3 regions of the Pseudodesulfovibrio indicus genome follow, and region 1 is predicted to be linked to each of the others. Evidence: predicted binding sites of a transcription regulator. Region 1 holds the regulator's gene; each other region holds the start of a gene.
The links. The regulator sigma-54, encoded in region 1, starts transcription at its own class of promoters, with help from an activator protein. The targets are predictions, from matches to a motif close to CTGGCACGGNNNNTGCTT.
Positions count from the first base shown of each region.

Region 1 (5,166 bases):
CATGGCGGCCTCGTCCACGGACATGGGCTTGGGCTCGTATGCGTCGGTGCCGACGATGGTCGGGGCCGCTCCGGCTCCGATCTCATCGAAGGAGATGTAGTTCATCTGCACCATCTTATTGGGACGCGCCTGTCTGGGGCGGTTCTTCATCTTCTCGCGCATCTTGCGAAGCTGGGCTTCCAGCTTGTCCAGGACCATGTCGATGGTGGAATACATATCCTCGGAGTCCTCGTAGGCCGAGATGTGAATGCGATCCGAGTTGAGGATCACGTCCGCCTTGTGGCGGAACTTCTCGACCAGCAGGTTCACCTGGAGATCTGCTTCCGCATCGGAAACGTACTTCGCAACCTTTTCAAAACGCTTTTCAGCGTAACCCTTGAGGTGATCGGACGGCTCAAAGTTCTTGAAAGTGAAGCTGATGTTCATACGCTGCCTCCTGGTTGTGTGTCCGGCAAGCAGACTAGAAATACTGCTTGCGCTTGGATGACGAAGCAATACCCATTGCCGAACGGTACTTGGCGACCGTGCGCCTGGCGATGTTCACGTCAAGTTTCTCCTTGAGGATCTCGCCGATCCGTTCATCGCTGAGCGGTTTCTTCGTGTCTTCATCCGCGATCATCTGCTTGATGAGCGCTTTCACGCTCTCCGAGCCCACCTGGGAACCGTCGTTCAGGTCCAGGGCGGAGTTGAAGAAAAACTTCAACTCGTAGATGCCGTGGGGGGTTGAAACGTACTTGTTGGTCGTGATCCGGCTCACGGTGGATTCGTGCATCTCGATGTCTTCCGCGACCTCCTTGAGGATCAAGGGTTTGAGCTTTGTCACGCCTTCCTCGAAGAACCCCCGTTGAAAGCCGACAATGGACTCGACTACTTTATACAGGGTTCGCTGCCGCTGGTACAGACTTTTCATCAACCATGCGGCGGAACGCATCTTTTCCTGGAAATATTCCTTCTCCTTGTCCGCCGCGCCCTTCATGGAATCCATGTAGAAGCTGTTCATCTGCAAACGGGGCAGCCCGTCCTCGTTGAGGATGATGACGAAGTCCTCGCCATACTTGTAGACGAAGACGTCGGGCGAGACGTAGTGCGGCTCGGTGCTGGAGAAGCTGGCGCCGGGCATGGGGTCGAGCGTCTGGATCGTGTCGAGGTAGTCCTTGAGCTCTTCCATGGTGATCTTGAACTTGCGGGCCAGCGGCTTGTAGCGGTTCTTCTCCAGGTCTTCCAGGTGGTCGCGCACCAGGGAGACCAGGGTCGGATCGTCGTAGCCCAGGACTTCCATCTGAACCAGCAGGCACTCCTGGGGGGAACGGGCGGCCACGCCCACGGGGTCCAGGCGCTGTATGCGCATCAGGACCGACTCCACCTCTTCGTCGGTGGCCTGAATCATGGAGGTCAGCTCCTCCATGGAGGCCTGGAGATAGCCGTTGGAATCGATGTTGCCGAGGATGACCTCGCCGATGGCCACTTCGTGCTCCGTGAAATCCGAAAGCCGCATCTGCCAGGTGACGTGGCCTTCCAGCGAAGGCTTGGAGGCAAGGCGCGCTTCGAACGACATCCCCTCCTCCGGAATCTCGGAGTCCCGGGACAGGGCCTGCTTGGAGGTCGAGGAAAATTCGCCGAGATAGTTTTCCCAATCGGCGGTGCGGACCAGCTCTTCCTCGGCCTGGGCCTCGGTCAGGACTTCCCGTGGGTCGGGCGTTTCCTGCGGTTCCACCTCGGGCTCGGTCTCATCCAGGAACGGATTTTCCAATAGTTCCTGCTGTACCGTTTCCAGCAGCTCCAGACGGGAGAGCTGCAGCAGCTTGATGGCCTGCTGCAACTGAGGCGTCATGACCAGTTGCTGTGTGAGCTTGAGCTGTTGCCGAAGTTCCAATCCCATGATTCCCTGCTCGCTTTACGGTTTCACAATATCGCTCGCCGGATATTTTTACTTTTTTCCCGGCTGCGGGAAGTTTTTTTCGGTTCAACTATGCCACATGCAAGAAAAGGACGCAACACAATTGTGTTAACGTCCTGTTTCCATTAATAATCCAGCGGATATACGCGAGTATGAAAAAAGTGTACCAACCTTTGGGAACCGTGTAAATCCGGAAAGCGCAAAAAATGCGCGGTTTCGCGGCTAGAGCCGGAAGTCTTCGCCCAGGTAAATCTGCCTGGCCCGGCTCGATTTGACGATTTCCTCCGGCGACCCTTCGAGGATGACCGTGCCCTCGTAGACGAGATAGGCGCGATCGCAGATATTCAACGTTTCACGAACGTTGTGGTCCGAAATCAGGATGCCGATGTCCATGGACTTGAGCACCGAGATAATCTCCTGGATGTCGATGACCGCGATGGGGTCGATGCCCGCGAACGGCTCGTCCAGGAGGATGAACTGCGGGTCGAGGATCAGGGCGCGGGCGATCTCGAGGCGCCGCCGCTCGCCGCCGGACAGGAACATGGCAGCCTGGTCCGCCAGCTTGGTGATGGTGAACATCTCCATCAATTCATCCGCCCTGGCCCGCTGTCGGCGCGAATTCATGGCCGTCTGCTCGAGGATGATCTCCAGGTTCTGACGCACGGTCAGCTTCTTGAAGATGGAACTCTCCTGGGGCAGGTAGCTGACGCCGAGCCTGGCCCGCTCGTGGAGCGGCCTGCCGGTCAGGACCTCGTCCCCCAGGACCACCTGGCCGGTGTTCGGGGCCACGATGCCCACCAACATGTAGAAGGTCGTGGTCTTGCCCGCGCCGTTGGGGCCGAGCAGCCCGACCACCTCGCGCTTGTTCAGCTCGATGTCGATGCCGTGCACGACCTCTTTCTGGCCGTACCGCTTGGACAGGTTCGTGGCTCGAAGACCGGTGGCCATCTACTGCACCTTCATGCTGCCGGGAGCAACGAAGATCGCCTTGACCCGCTGGTCGCCGCCGATGACCTCGGACCGGTTGTCCCGGACGTGGAAGTTGATCACTTCGCCGGTCAGGGAATTGGGGCCGTCCTGAAGCAGCGGGCTCTGCTCCATCTTGAGCAGCTGGGGGCCGACGAAGTAGGTCAGCTTGCCGCAGGACCCTTCGGTGGTCCCCTTCTTGGCCCGGACATTGCCCTCGGCCACGATGCGGTCCACGCTGTCGGCGGAAAACTTCTTTTTATCCTTGTCCGAGAGGTAGGCGGAGAGCTTGTCGGCCCACAGGGTCAGCTCGCCGTGCTCGGCCACCACGTTGCCCACGAAGGACACGACCTTGCCGGACTCGTCGTAGACCATGCGGTCGGAGGTGATCTTCACCGGAAGCCGGTTCGGGTCCGTGCCCGCCTGGACGGGCGCGGGCGGCGGCGTCGCGGCCACCTCGGCCTTGACCTCCCCTTCCCCGGACTCGACCGCGACAGGCGCGGGTTCGGGCTGGGGTTCGGGCTTTGCAGCGACAACGGCTTCGGCTGGCACGACCTTGAGGAACTTGGCGTTGGCGTAGCCCAGGGCCTTGGTCTCGTCGCGGTCCGCCTGGTCGAGCCGGAAAATGGCCACCCAGCCGTCCGTGGCGAAGTCCGTGCGCACCCGTTCGCCCTTGGTCAGGGTGAGGACGTGCTCGCCGGAGCGGTCCGGCTTGCTGCGCACGTTGAGGTTGACCGTGGCCTCGCGCACCTCGCCCCAGTCCTGGGCGACGGCGGAGACGGGGACCAGCAGCGCGGTCAGCGCCAGCACGAAAAACAGACAGCGAAACGTCTTCAGCAACGTCTTATTCCTTGTTTTCATTCAGAGGACTCCTCTCCAGCCCCTCCGGGGCCAGCAGCGCCTCGACGCCCCCGGCAGCCACCATCTGGCGGGCCACCAGGTCTATTTCCAGGGCCTTTGCCTGGATGGTCATGTCCGGGCGGCGCACGGTGATCCCGCCCTTGAGGTACACCTTACCTATCGCGCCCACATAATCAAGCTGCTGGGCATCCAGGGCGATGTCGCCGAACCGTCCGCTCACGCCGTCGTACAAGGTCAGGTTGTCGTTCTCCTGGTCCACCTCGCCCCGATCGGCGCGGACGTAAACCTCCTGGCGATCCTCGCCGAAAAAGGCGGTCAGCTGCGGATATTCCACCGCGATCAGCCCCAGCCCCTGGTTGTATTTGGCGGTCTTGGCCTGGAGCTTCCAGTCCATGCTCCCCTGCTTGCCCTGGACCAGCTCGATGTCCTCGGCGGACACGTCCGCGTCCTCGAACAACTGGCGGCGCGAGGCCGGGGTGGATTCAGCGGTGGTGTCGGGCTCCACGATGGGATCGGAGAAAAAGACCGCATTGATGCCCAGGCCGAGCAGCAGGCCGAAGGCAAAGATGAGGAACAGGGTCAGCGCGGGACGCCCTTTCATCTAGTCCACCCAGCGTTGCAGGGCCTGCTCCTTGAGACCTCGGGCCTCAAGGATGAACATGATGGCCTCGCGGACCGCGCCGTTCCCGCCTTTGCGGGTGGACACCCAGTCGGCGGCCTCGATGACCTCCGGCACGGCGTTGGGCACGCACAGGGCCAGACCGGCCCGCGCCATGGGGCCGAGGTCGATCCAGTCGTCGCCCATGTAGGCGGCCTCGGACGGGTCCACGCCCACCTTGGCGCAGATGTCCTCGAACAGCGGGACCTTCTTGTGCTTGCCGGAGTGATAATGCCGGATGCCCAGTTCGCGCACCCGGGCCTCCACCGGCTTCTGGTCCAGGCCGGTGATGACGCCGATCTCCAGTCCAACGGCCTGGGCCATCTTGATGCCCAGCCCGTCCTGGACGCTGAACCGCTTCATGGCGATGCCGTCGTCGCCGTAATACAAACCGCCGTCCGTGAGGACGCCGTCCACGTCGAGCACCAGCAGTTTGATGTTTTTCGCGAGCAGGGAGGCGTCAGCCACGGGCGACCTCCCACAGGGCCAGGAGCTTCCGGAGCAGGGATTCCACCTGGGCCAGAGGCAGCGAGTTGGGGCCGTCGCAGAGCGCCTTGTCCGGGTCCGGATGGACCTCCATGAACACGCCGTCCGCGCCGGCGGCCACGGCCGCGCAGGCGAGCACGGAGACGAACTCCCGCTGCCCGCCGGACGCGCCGCCCAGCCCTCCGGGCAACTGCACGGAGTGGGTGGCGTCCATGATCACCGGCACCCCGAAGGATTGCATTTGCGGGAAGGAGCGCATGTCCACCACCAGGTTATTGTACCCGTAGGTGGAGCCGCG
Region 1 is NZ_CP014206.1:2,591,280-2,596,445, reverse strand. It holds gene hpf (ribosome hibernation-promoting factor, HPF/YfiA family) at 1-426, opposite strand, end outside; gene rpoN (RNA polymerase factor sigma-54) at 461-1,879, opposite strand; gene lptB (LPS export ABC transporter ATP-binding protein) at 2,120-2,845, opposite strand; gene AWY79_RS11635 (LptA/OstA family protein) at 2,846-3,724, opposite strand; gene lptC (LPS export ABC transporter periplasmic protein LptC) at 3,708-4,325, opposite strand; gene AWY79_RS11625 (KdsC family phosphatase) at 4,326-4,850, opposite strand; gene kdsA (3-deoxy-8-phosphooctulonate synthase) at 4,843-5,166, opposite strand, start outside.

Region 2 (5,166 bases), 960 kb from region 1:
TCCTCAACGTCCTGAGCCGGTACATCTTTCATTTCTCCCTGGCCGCCACCGAGGAGATCACCATCAACCTCTTCGTCTGGATGACCGTCATCGGCATCGGCATCGCCTTCAAGCGGGGCGGACACATGGGCATGGTGACCTTCTTCAACCATTTCCCCCGGCGCGCGCAGAAGACGTGCATCGTCATCTATTCCCTGCTCGCCGCCCTGCTCTTCCTGGTCCTGGACTACTACATGATCCAGGCCATCTACGACGAGATCACCCTGTTCGAGGCCAAGTCCGCCGCCCTGAACATCCCGGTGTGGATCTACTACCTGGGGCTGCCGGTCCTGTCGGTCTTCATCTTCCACGGCATCTACTGCGACGCCGTGCGCAAGCTGGCCGACCCGGAGGAGGAGTAAGCCATGGAATTCCTGCTCATCCTGGTCCTCTTCCTGGTGCTCATGGTCATGGGCGCGCCCATCGGCACGTCGCTCGGCGTGTCCGCGGTGGCCACCATCCTGTACTTCGACCTGGGAGCGGAGATGCTCGGCGTGAACTTCGCCTCGGGCATCGCCTCCTTCCCGCTGCTGGCCATCCCGTTCTTCGTCCTGGCGGGCGTCATCCTGGAACGGGCGGGCATCGCGGCGCACATCGCCAACTTCTTCGAGCTGCTGGTGGGCCGCGCCACGGGCGGGCTGTCCATCGTGGCCGTGCTGACCTGCATGTTCTGGGGCGCCATGTCCGGCTCCGGCCCGGCCACCACCGCCGCCGTGGGCCTGATCCTGCTCACCCCCATGCTCAAGAACGGCTACGACAAGGCCTTTGCCGGGGCGACCATCGCCAACGCCTCGGACCTGTCCATCATCATCCCGCCGTCCATCGCCTTCATCATCTACGGCAACATCACCTCGGTGTCCGTGTCCGCGCTGTTCGTGGCGGGCATCATCCCCGGCATCCTGACCGGGCTGGCGACCATGCTCGTGGCCTGGTACATCTCCTACCGCCGGGGCTACCGGGGGCTGGTCTGCCGAGGCTGCATGACCGACCTGCTCAAGGCCCTGCGCCAGTCCTTCTGGGCGATCATGGCCCCGGTGGTCATCCTGGGCGGCATCTACACCGGCATCTTCACGCCCACCGAGGCGGCGGTGGTGGCGGTCTTCTACAGCCTGTTCGTGGCCGTGGTCGTCTACCGCTCCATCGGCTGGCGCGACCTGATCGAGATCCTGGTGGACTCCGCCGTGACCAGCTCGGTGATCATGTTCATCGTGGCCTTCGCGGGCATCTTCACCTGGGCCGCCTCGGTCACCGGGGTCATCGACGCCATGGCCGACCTGATCATCCGCATCTCGCCCAACGCCGTGGTCATGATCATCCTGGTCAACGTCCTGCTCTTCGGCCTGGGCATGATCCTGGACGCCATCTCCATCTCGTACCTGCTCATGCCGATCCTCATCCCGGTGCTCTCCGCGTTCCACGTGGACCCGGTGTTCTACGGGGTCATCTTCATCTCGGCCCTGGCCATCGGCCAGGCCACGCCGCCGGTGGGCGTCAACCTGTTCACCGCCGCCAACCTGGTGGGCTGCGATGTGGACGAGATCGCCAAGGAGGCGATCCCCTACGTGGTCATGGACTTCGTGGTCCTGATCATCATCTCGCTCATTCCGGCGCTGTCGCTGGTGCTGCCCCAGTGGGCCGGACTGTATACGCCGTAAGGCCGGGGGCCTTCCCGTGGCGGGGAGGCCCCTTTTTTTTACGCCCGGTTTTGTCTCGAACCATTTTACAATCCCGTTAAATACCCTTGATCCGAACACCAGATAATTTCAAAAATGTAACCTTTCCGGACCGCGCGAGCCGCGCTTCCGGGCGGGCTTCACATCACAGGGGCCGGGGTTTGCTGGCAATAAGCCGGGCCGCGTCTTCTGGCACTGCCATTGCACCTTCCACCGGGCCGGGACGCCATCGTCACGGCCGCGCGACATTCCATACCATCAACCGCAAGAGAGGATTTTAATGAAACGCATTCTGACCATCGCGGCGGCGCTCTGCCTGGCGGTCGCCCTGTTCGCGGGCTCCGCCATGGCCGCGGGCAAGCTCAAGGTGGCGGGCATCTACACCCAGCCCATCCAGCAGAAATGGGACGCCTGCCTGCACAAGGCCCTGCAAAAGGCCGCCGACGCGGGCGAAATCGAGTACGTGTACTCCGAGAAGGTATCCAACACCGACTACATCCGCGTGCTGCGCGAGTACTCCGAGAAGGGCGTGAACCTGATCGTGGGCGAGGCCTTCGGCATCTCCCGCGACGTGACCAAGGTGGCCAAGGACTACCCGAACGTGGCCTACCTCATGGGCGACTCCTTCGGCCCGCGCGGCGACAATCTTTCCGTGTTCGACAACTACATCCACGAGCCGTGCTACCTGATGGGCATGGTCGCGGGCAAGATGACCAAGACCAACAAGATCGGCATGGTCGGCGGCTATCCCATCGGCGAATGCAACCGGCTGTTCAACGCCTTCATGGCCGGGGCCAAATCCGTGAACCCGGACGTCCAGTTCAAGGTCTCCTTCATCGGCTCCTGGTATGATCCGCCCAAGGCCAAGGAATTCGCCTTCGCCCAGGTGGAGTCCGGCGTGGACGTGCTCTACGCCGAGCGCGCGGGCGTGGTCGACGCGGCCCGCGAAAAGGGCATCATCGCCTTCGGCAACGTCAACGACATGAACAAGGAAGAGAACGGCAAGGACGTGGTCGTGGCCTCCGCCCTGTGGAGCATGGACGCCGCCATCGGCCACGCCGTGCAGCTGGTCGAGGCGGGCCAGTTCAAGGCCGAGGACTACCGCGAGTGGACCATGATGGCCAAGGGCGGCGCGTCCCTGTCCCCGTTCTACGAGTTCGAGGACAAGATTCCCGCCGACGTCAAGGCGGCCGTGGCGCAGAAAGCCGACGAGATCAAGGCCGGGACCTTCACCGTCGCCATCGACGACGCCGAGCCCAAGTCCACCTTCTAAACGAACCCTCACGGCGGGCCGCTTCCCCTTGTCGGGGGAGCGGCCCGTTTTCCGGAGCTCCATGCAGGACCCCATCCTGACCCTGAACGGCATCACCAAGACCTTCGGGCCGGTGGTCGCCAACCAAGACGTGACCCTGACCCTCCATCGCGGCGAGATGCTCGCCCTGCTGGGCGAGAACGGCGCGGGCAAGACCACCCTCATGTCCATCCTGTTCGGCCATTACGTGGCCGACGCGGGCACGGTGGAGGTGGACGGCGCGCCCCTGCCCCAGGGGTCGCCCCGCGCCGCGTTGAACGCGGGCGTGGGCATGGTCCACCAGCACTTCACCCTGGCCGGAAACATGTCCGTGCTCGAAAACGTCATGCTCGGCACCGAACCCCTGACCGCGCTCAGGCACGACCGCAAGACCGCCCTGGCCAAGCTCACGGCCCTGATGGCCCGCTTCGGCCTGGACGTGAACCCCTCGGCCAAGGTCAACGCCCTGTCCGTGGGCGAACGCCAGCGGGTGGAGATATTAAAGGTCCTGTACCGCGACGCACGCATCCTCATCCTGGACGAGCCGACCTCGGTGCTCACCCCGCAGGAGGCGGACCACCTGTTCCACACCCTGCGCCAGATGGTCGGCGAGGGGCTGTCCGTGATCTTCATCACCCACAAGATGCGCGAGGTCATGGCCGCGTCCGACCGCTGCGCCGTGCTCCGCCAGGGGCGCGTGGTCTTCGAGTCGGCCACGGCGGACACCACCGCCGGGGAGCTGGCCCGGGCCATGGTCGGCAGCGACATCCCCAAGGCGCGCCGCCCGGAGCCGAAGCAGGGCAAGGAGATCCTGTACCTCGACTCCATCCGGGTGGATGACGCGCGCGGCAAACCGCTCCTGGACAACCTCTCCCTGAGCCTCAAGAGCCACGAAATCCTGGGCATCGCCGGGGTCTCCGGCAACGGCCAGGCCCAGCTGGCCGACCTGCTCTCCGGGCTGATCGCGCCCCGCTGCGGGCAGATCGTCATCCGGGGCAAGGCCGTGCACAACCCCACCCCGGCGGCCATGCTGGAGCGCGGCGTGGGCCGCGTGCCCGACGACCGCACCGGCACCGGCCTGGTGGCGGACATGACCGTCATGGAGAACCTGGCCACCGAGACCTACCGGCTGCCCGGCTTCGCCCGGCGCGGCGTGCTGAATTTCAAGGCGCTGGCCTCCCGCGCCAAACAACTGGTGGAAACCTTCGACATCCGCTGCCCCGGCATCGATACCCCGGTGCGCAAGCTGTCCGGCGGCAACATGCAAAAGCTCATCCTGGCCCGCGTGTTTTCGAGCGCGCCCGCCATCATCATGGTCAACCAGCCCACCTGGGGGCTGGACGTGGGGGCCACCGCCTACGTCCACCAGCAGCTCCTGAACGGGGCCGAACGCGGCGCGGGCATCATCCTCATCTCCGAGGACCTCGACGAACTGCTCCAGGTGGCGGACCGCATCCAGGTCATGTACCAGGGGTCCCTGTCCGACCCGGTTCCCACCTCCGGGGTGGACCGCGCCGGGCTGGGCCTGCTCATGTCCGGCAACCGGCCCAAGGGTGCCGGGGGAGGCGTAGCATGCGCATAGAAGCGCGGGAGAATGTCTCCCTGGCCCGCAAGGCCCTGGCCCCGGTCCTGGCCGTGGGCGCGGCCATGGTCGTCTGTTCCGCCCTGCTCGTCTGGGCCGGGGCGTCCCCCCTGGAGGGCTGGGCGCTGATGCTCAAGGGCGCGCTGGGTTCCACCTTCGCCCTGACCGAGACCCTGACCCGCGCCACCCCGCTGATCTTCACCGGGCTGGCCGCGGCCGTGGCCTTCCGGGCCAAGCTCTGGAACATCGGGGCCGAGGGACAGCTGTACATCGGCGCGGTGGTCGCCACCTGGCTCGGCGCGGGGTCCTTCGAGATGCCCGCCTTCCTGATGATCCCCTACCTCTTCCTGGCCGGAGCCGTGGGCGGGGGGCTGCTCCTGCTCCTGCCCACCCTGCTCAAGACCAAGCTCCAGGTGGACGAGGTGGTCACCACCCTGCTGCTCAACTTCATCGTCCTGCTGTTCGTCAACTGGCTGGTCTTCGGGCCGTGGAAGGACCCCATGGCCATGGGCTGGCCCCAGGCCGCGCCGGTGGTCGATTCCGCCCTGCTGCCCCAGCTCCTGGCCAAGACCCGGCTGCAC
Region 2 is NZ_CP014206.1:3,555,007-3,560,172, forward strand. It holds gene AWY79_RS16245 (TRAP transporter small permease) at 1-401, shown strand, start outside; gene AWY79_RS16250 (TRAP transporter large permease) at 405-1,694, shown strand; gene AWY79_RS16255 (BMP family protein) at 1,993-2,985, shown strand; gene AWY79_RS16260 (ABC transporter ATP-binding protein) at 3,047-4,585, shown strand; gene AWY79_RS16265 (ABC transporter permease) at 4,576-5,166, shown strand, end outside.
Region 2: a site for sigma-54 is predicted at 1,902-1,919, ahead of AWY79_RS16255 (BMP family protein). Genes of this name have one in related genera too.

Region 3 (5,166 bases), 830 kb from region 1:
CGTCCAGGGCGATGAGGAAGTCGTTCTGCCGGTAGAAGTTGACGAAGGACATGAGCGCGTCCGTGTCCTCGCACCGGGACTCGATGATCTCGATGATCACGTTGCTGGGGCTGATGCCGCAGCGGTTGACCAGGTTGAGCAGGTGATTGGAGCCGCGCGTCTCCTCGTTGATGCAGGAGGCGTCGATGTTCATGGAGAGCATCAGGCTCTTGTCTTTTCTGTGCAGGGCGGCGAAGGATTCCGCTGCGTTTGTTCGGCAGGCCCGGTCCAGGGCGAGCCGGGATGCCTTGTCCCGGGCCTGCGCGAACAGCAGGGTTGGAGGTATGATTTCTCCGCTTTTGGGGTCGAATCCTCTGCTCAGCGCCTCCAGCCCCACCACGGCCTTCCTCTTGAGGGAAACCTGCGGCTGGAAGTGCGTGACCAGAAAACGGTTTTCAATGATCTCTTGTATGTCTGGCACTGTGGTCAACACGGAAATACCTTGGACTGCCCGATGGCCGTTTTGCTTTTCAACCCAGTGCCTGCCAGTCCTGCGACATAAGGCCGGGGCGGTGCGGTCGCGCCGCCCCGGCGCTTATATGCTTGTCGCAATCCGTCTAGAGGATGCCGTCCTCGCCGGTCCTGATCCGCAGGGCCTTGTTCAGCTCGGTGACGAAGATCACGCCGTCACCTTCGGAGCCGGTCTGGCCGGAAGACAGGATGGCATCGATGGCTTTGGCTTCGAAGTCGTCGTTCACGCCGATCTCGAGGCGGACTTTCTTCAGGAGGTTCACCTCCATCTGCACGCCGCGGTAGGTCTCGGTGAATCCCTTCTGGCGGCCGGAGCCGAGGACGTTGGTCACGGACAGGGAGTATATCTCCTTGGAGTAAAGCGCCTGCTTCACGTCGTTCAGCTTTTCGGGCCTGATGTATGCTATGATGAGCTTCATTGTATATTCTCCTTAATGATCTCTGGTTGCTGCGCTTCGACTACTCGTTGCTGAAGAGCTGGAAGCCGTTGTAGGACTCGGAACCGTGCTCGGCGATATCCAGACCCTTGAGCTCCTCTTCCTTGGTGACGCGGATGCCGAAGACGCCCTTGATGATGGACATCAGGATGAAACCGGCGCCGAAGGCCCAGACGAAGAACACGCCCACGCCGATCAGCTGCACGCCGAGCTGGCCCATGCCGCCGCCGAAGAACAGGCCGCCGTCGGTGTTGAACAGGCCGCAGGCGATGGTGCCCCAGGCACCGCAGACGCCGTGGACGGAGGCGGCACCGACCGGATCGTCGATCTTCAGGACCTTGTCGATGAATTCGATGGACAGGACGACCAGCACGCCGGCGACCAGACCGATCAGGATGGAGGGGCCGGGGGTGACGGTGGCGCAGGGCGCGGTGATGCCGACCAGGCCGGCCAAGGCGCCGTTCATGGTCATGGAGATGTCCGGCTTGCCGAAGCGGAACCAGGAGAAGACCATGGCGGCGAGGGTACCGCCGCAGGCGGCCAGGGAGGTGTTCATGGCGATCAGGCCGATGGTGTCGTCGGCGGTGGTGGTGGAACCGGGGTTGAAGCCGAACCAGCCGAACCACAGGATGAAGACGCCCAGACCGGCCAGCGGGATGTTGTGGCCCGGGATGGCCTTGGCCTTTCCGTCCTCGGAGTACTTGCCGAGGCGCGGGCCGAGAACCAGGGCGCCGGCCAGGGCGATCCAGCCGCCGACGGAGTGAACGACGGAGGAACCGGCGAAGTCACAGAAGCCGAGGGCTTCCAGCCAACCGGCGCCGTCGTCGCCCAGCCACAGGGAACCCCAGGCCCAGTGGCCGGAGATGGGGTAGATAAGACCGGAAATAACGATGGAGACCAGGACGTAGCTGCCGAACTTGGTGCGCTCGGCCATGCCGCCGGAGACGATGGTGGCGGCGGTGGCGGCGAACACGGACTGGAAGAACCAGAAGGTGTAGGTCCACATCATGTCACCCTCGGCCACGCCGGACAGCGCGTAGCCGGAAGTGCCGATGAAGCCGCCGGCGTCCAGGCCGAACATGACGGCGAAGCCGAACAGGAAGAAGACGATGGAACCCGCTGCGAAATCCAGGAAGTTCTTCATCATGATGTTGCCGGCGGATTTGGCGCGGGTGAAACCGGCCTCGACGCAGGCGAATCCGGCCTGCATGATCATGACCAGGCAGGCGGCGATCAGAGTCCAAAGGAGGTTCGCATTGGACTGGGTGAGGTACTCCACATCCTGAGCAAAGGCAAAGGTGGGGGCAAGGGCTGCTACCAAAGCGGCCGCGCCTATGGCGAGCCTCTTGGAAACATGGGTCGGGGACTTTCTCGAAAACATTGCAATACTCCTCTTTGAATGGAATGCGTTTCTAACCTGCCCTCCTCTTATCAAGAGTCGTGCCAAACCCGGTTTTCATTGCAAATGGCGTAAAACCGCCACCTCCAGCCCATGTAGACATTGCGCTTTTTTTCATTTTTGTGATAAAGTACAATTTTGCAGCCTAATAATTACCTCAAAATTGTCAAAATGTAAAAAATTGTCAAATACGCCAAAAAGTGACCGCCGGTCGCAGGTTTTTCTCCGTTTTTGCCTATCTATATGAAATATAATAGAATCTTTTTGTTGACATAAACACCCTCCCGGTGTAGCTCTATTCCCCATGAACTCCACCACTGTTTCCACCGCATACTTTTCCAACTTTTACTTTTGGTATTGGTATAACCACGCTCGCGGGCTTGGAAGAGGTGCAGTGTAACCAGGTGGTGGTTCACACAAGCTGAAAAAAACTTCTTCAAGGGCCGCGGGCGAAAGCCGGCGGCCCTTGCCTTTTACGGCCGCCGGACTTCGGCCCGGCTCCTTGGGGGAAAACCTTCAAAGGAGAGAGAACATGCACATCGGTAAAGCCATCAGGCTGGAGCGGATCTTCAACCGAAACACCGGCCGGACCATCGTGGTCCCCATGGACCACGGCGTGACCGTCGGCCCCATTGACGGACTTGTCGACATGCGCGAGGCCGTGGGCCGGGTCGTGGACGGCGGGGCAAACGCCGTCATCGAGCACAAGGGGCTGGTCCGCTGCGGCCACCGCGCCGAAGGCAAGGACATCGGGCTCATCGTCCACCTGTCCGCCTCCACCTCCCTGTCCCCCTTCCCCAACGCCAAATCCCTGGTCGCCTCCGTGGAGGACGCCATCCGGTTGGGCGCGGACGCCGTGTCCATCCACTGCAACCTCGGCGACGAAACCGAGGCGTCCATGCTGAACGATTTCGGCAAAGTCTCCTCCGAGGCCGCCAACTGGGGCATCCCGCTGCTGGCCATGGTCTACGCGCGCGGTCCCAAGGTGAAGAACGAATACGCCCCGGAGATCGTGGCCCACTGCGCCCGCGTGGGCACCGAGCTGGGCGCGGACGTGGTCAAGGTCAACTACACCGGCGACATCAAGTCCTTCACCCACGTCACCGACTCCTGCTGCGTGCCCGTGGTCATCGCCGGGGGGCCGAAACTTGACAGCACCGAGGCATTCCTTCAGATGGTGCATGATTCCCTGGAGGCCGGAGGCGCCGGATTGTCCGTGGGACGCAACGTCTTCCAGCACGAGAACCCCACCCGACTGGTGGAGGCCCTGAACATGATCGTCCACAACGACGAGACCGTCGAGGCCGCCCTGAACCATCTCAACGGATAGAAGAGAGCCATGAAGAAAGTCATTTTCAAATCCGTCCCCTTTGACAAGGTCCTGGTCACCCTGGCGCTGGAATCCGGCGTGGACGCGGTGATGGTCGAGAAGGACAAGGTCGCGGACGTCCGGGCGCTGGGCCGGGTCAAGGTCATCACCCCCGAGGACATGCCCGTGGTCGAGCTGACCAAGAAGGCCGACGAGGAAGTCGCGGTCAAGGCGATCAAGGCGGGCAAGGACGTGGTCCTCAAAAAGGGCTGGGAGATCATCCCCGTGGAAAACATCCTGGCGCAGGTGGACACCCTGGCCCTGGAATGCGAAAGTCTGGACCGCGCGGTCCTGGCCGCGGGCATCCTGGAGCGCGGCTGCGATACGGTCGTGGTCCTGCCCGAAGGGGGCGCGGACCTGAAGCAGATCGTCGCCGAACTCAAACTCTCCCAGGGAACCATGGAACTGCAAACCGCCACCGTCACCGCCATCGAGCCCGCCGGGCTGGGCCACCGCGTCTGCGTGGACACCATCTCCGTACTCAAGCGCGGCCAGGGCATGCTCATCGGCAATTCCAGCGCCTTCTCCTTCCTGGTCCACGCCGAGACCGAATCCAACCCCTACGTCGCGGCCCGGCCGTTCCGGGTCAACGCGGGCGCGGTTCACGCCTATGCCCAGATGCCCGGCGACAAGACCACCTACCTGGACGAGCTGGCGGCGGGCACGGACGTGCTCATCGTCGGGGCCGACGGGGCCACCTCCCTGGCCACCGTGGGCAGGGTCAAGGTGGAGGTCCGGCCCATGCTGCTGATCACCGCCGAGGTGAAGACCGCAGGCGGGACCAAGACCGGCCAGGTCTTCCTCCAGAACGCCGAAACCATCCGCGTGGTCTCGGACAAGGGCGAACCTGTGTCCGTGGTCACCCTGAAGGTCGGCGACAAGATCCTGGTCAGGACCGACGAGGCGGGCCGCCACTTCGGCATGCGCATCAAAGAGGACATCAAGGAGGGCTAACCCCCTCCATCGGAGCAAGACCATGGCCGACAAGACCGACGCCCCAGACGCAACCGACATCCCCGACCTCGGCGAGCTGCGCGAAGCCATCGACGCGCTGGACACGAGGATCGTGGACCTGCTCAACGAGCGGGCCAAGCTCTCCCTGAGCGTGGGCCGCTACAAGGCCGCCAAGGGCGAGCCCATCTACAAGCCGTTCCGCGAGCAGGAAGTCATGGACAAGATCGCGGAATCGAGCCCCGGCCCCCTGCCGGACAAGCACCTGCGGACCATCTACCGCGAGATCATGAGCTCGTCGCGGCATTTGCAGCGGCCCGAGCGGGTGGTCTATCTCGGCCCGGAGGGAACCTTCTCCTACTTTGCGGCCATCGAGCACATGGGTTCTTCCGCCGCCCTGACCCCCAAGTCCAACTTCGAGGAGATTTTCCGGGCCGTGGCCGAGGAAGGCGCGGAGCTGGGCGTCATCCCCCTGGAGAACTCCATCGAGGGGACCGTGG
Region 3 is NZ_CP014206.1:3,422,827-3,427,992, forward strand. It holds gene AWY79_RS15645 (EAL domain-containing protein) at 1-460, opposite strand, end outside; gene AWY79_RS15650 (P-II family nitrogen regulator) at 597-929, opposite strand; gene AWY79_RS15655 (ammonium transporter) at 970-2,328, opposite strand; gene AWY79_RS15660 (2-amino-3,7-dideoxy-D-threo-hept-6-ulosonate synthase) at 2,879-3,676, shown strand; gene AWY79_RS15665 (3-dehydroquinate synthase II family protein) at 3,686-4,669, shown strand; gene pheA (prephenate dehydratase) at 4,692-5,166, shown strand, end outside.
Region 3: a site for sigma-54 is predicted at 2,377-2,394, ahead of AWY79_RS15655 (ammonium transporter). Genes of this name have one in related genera too.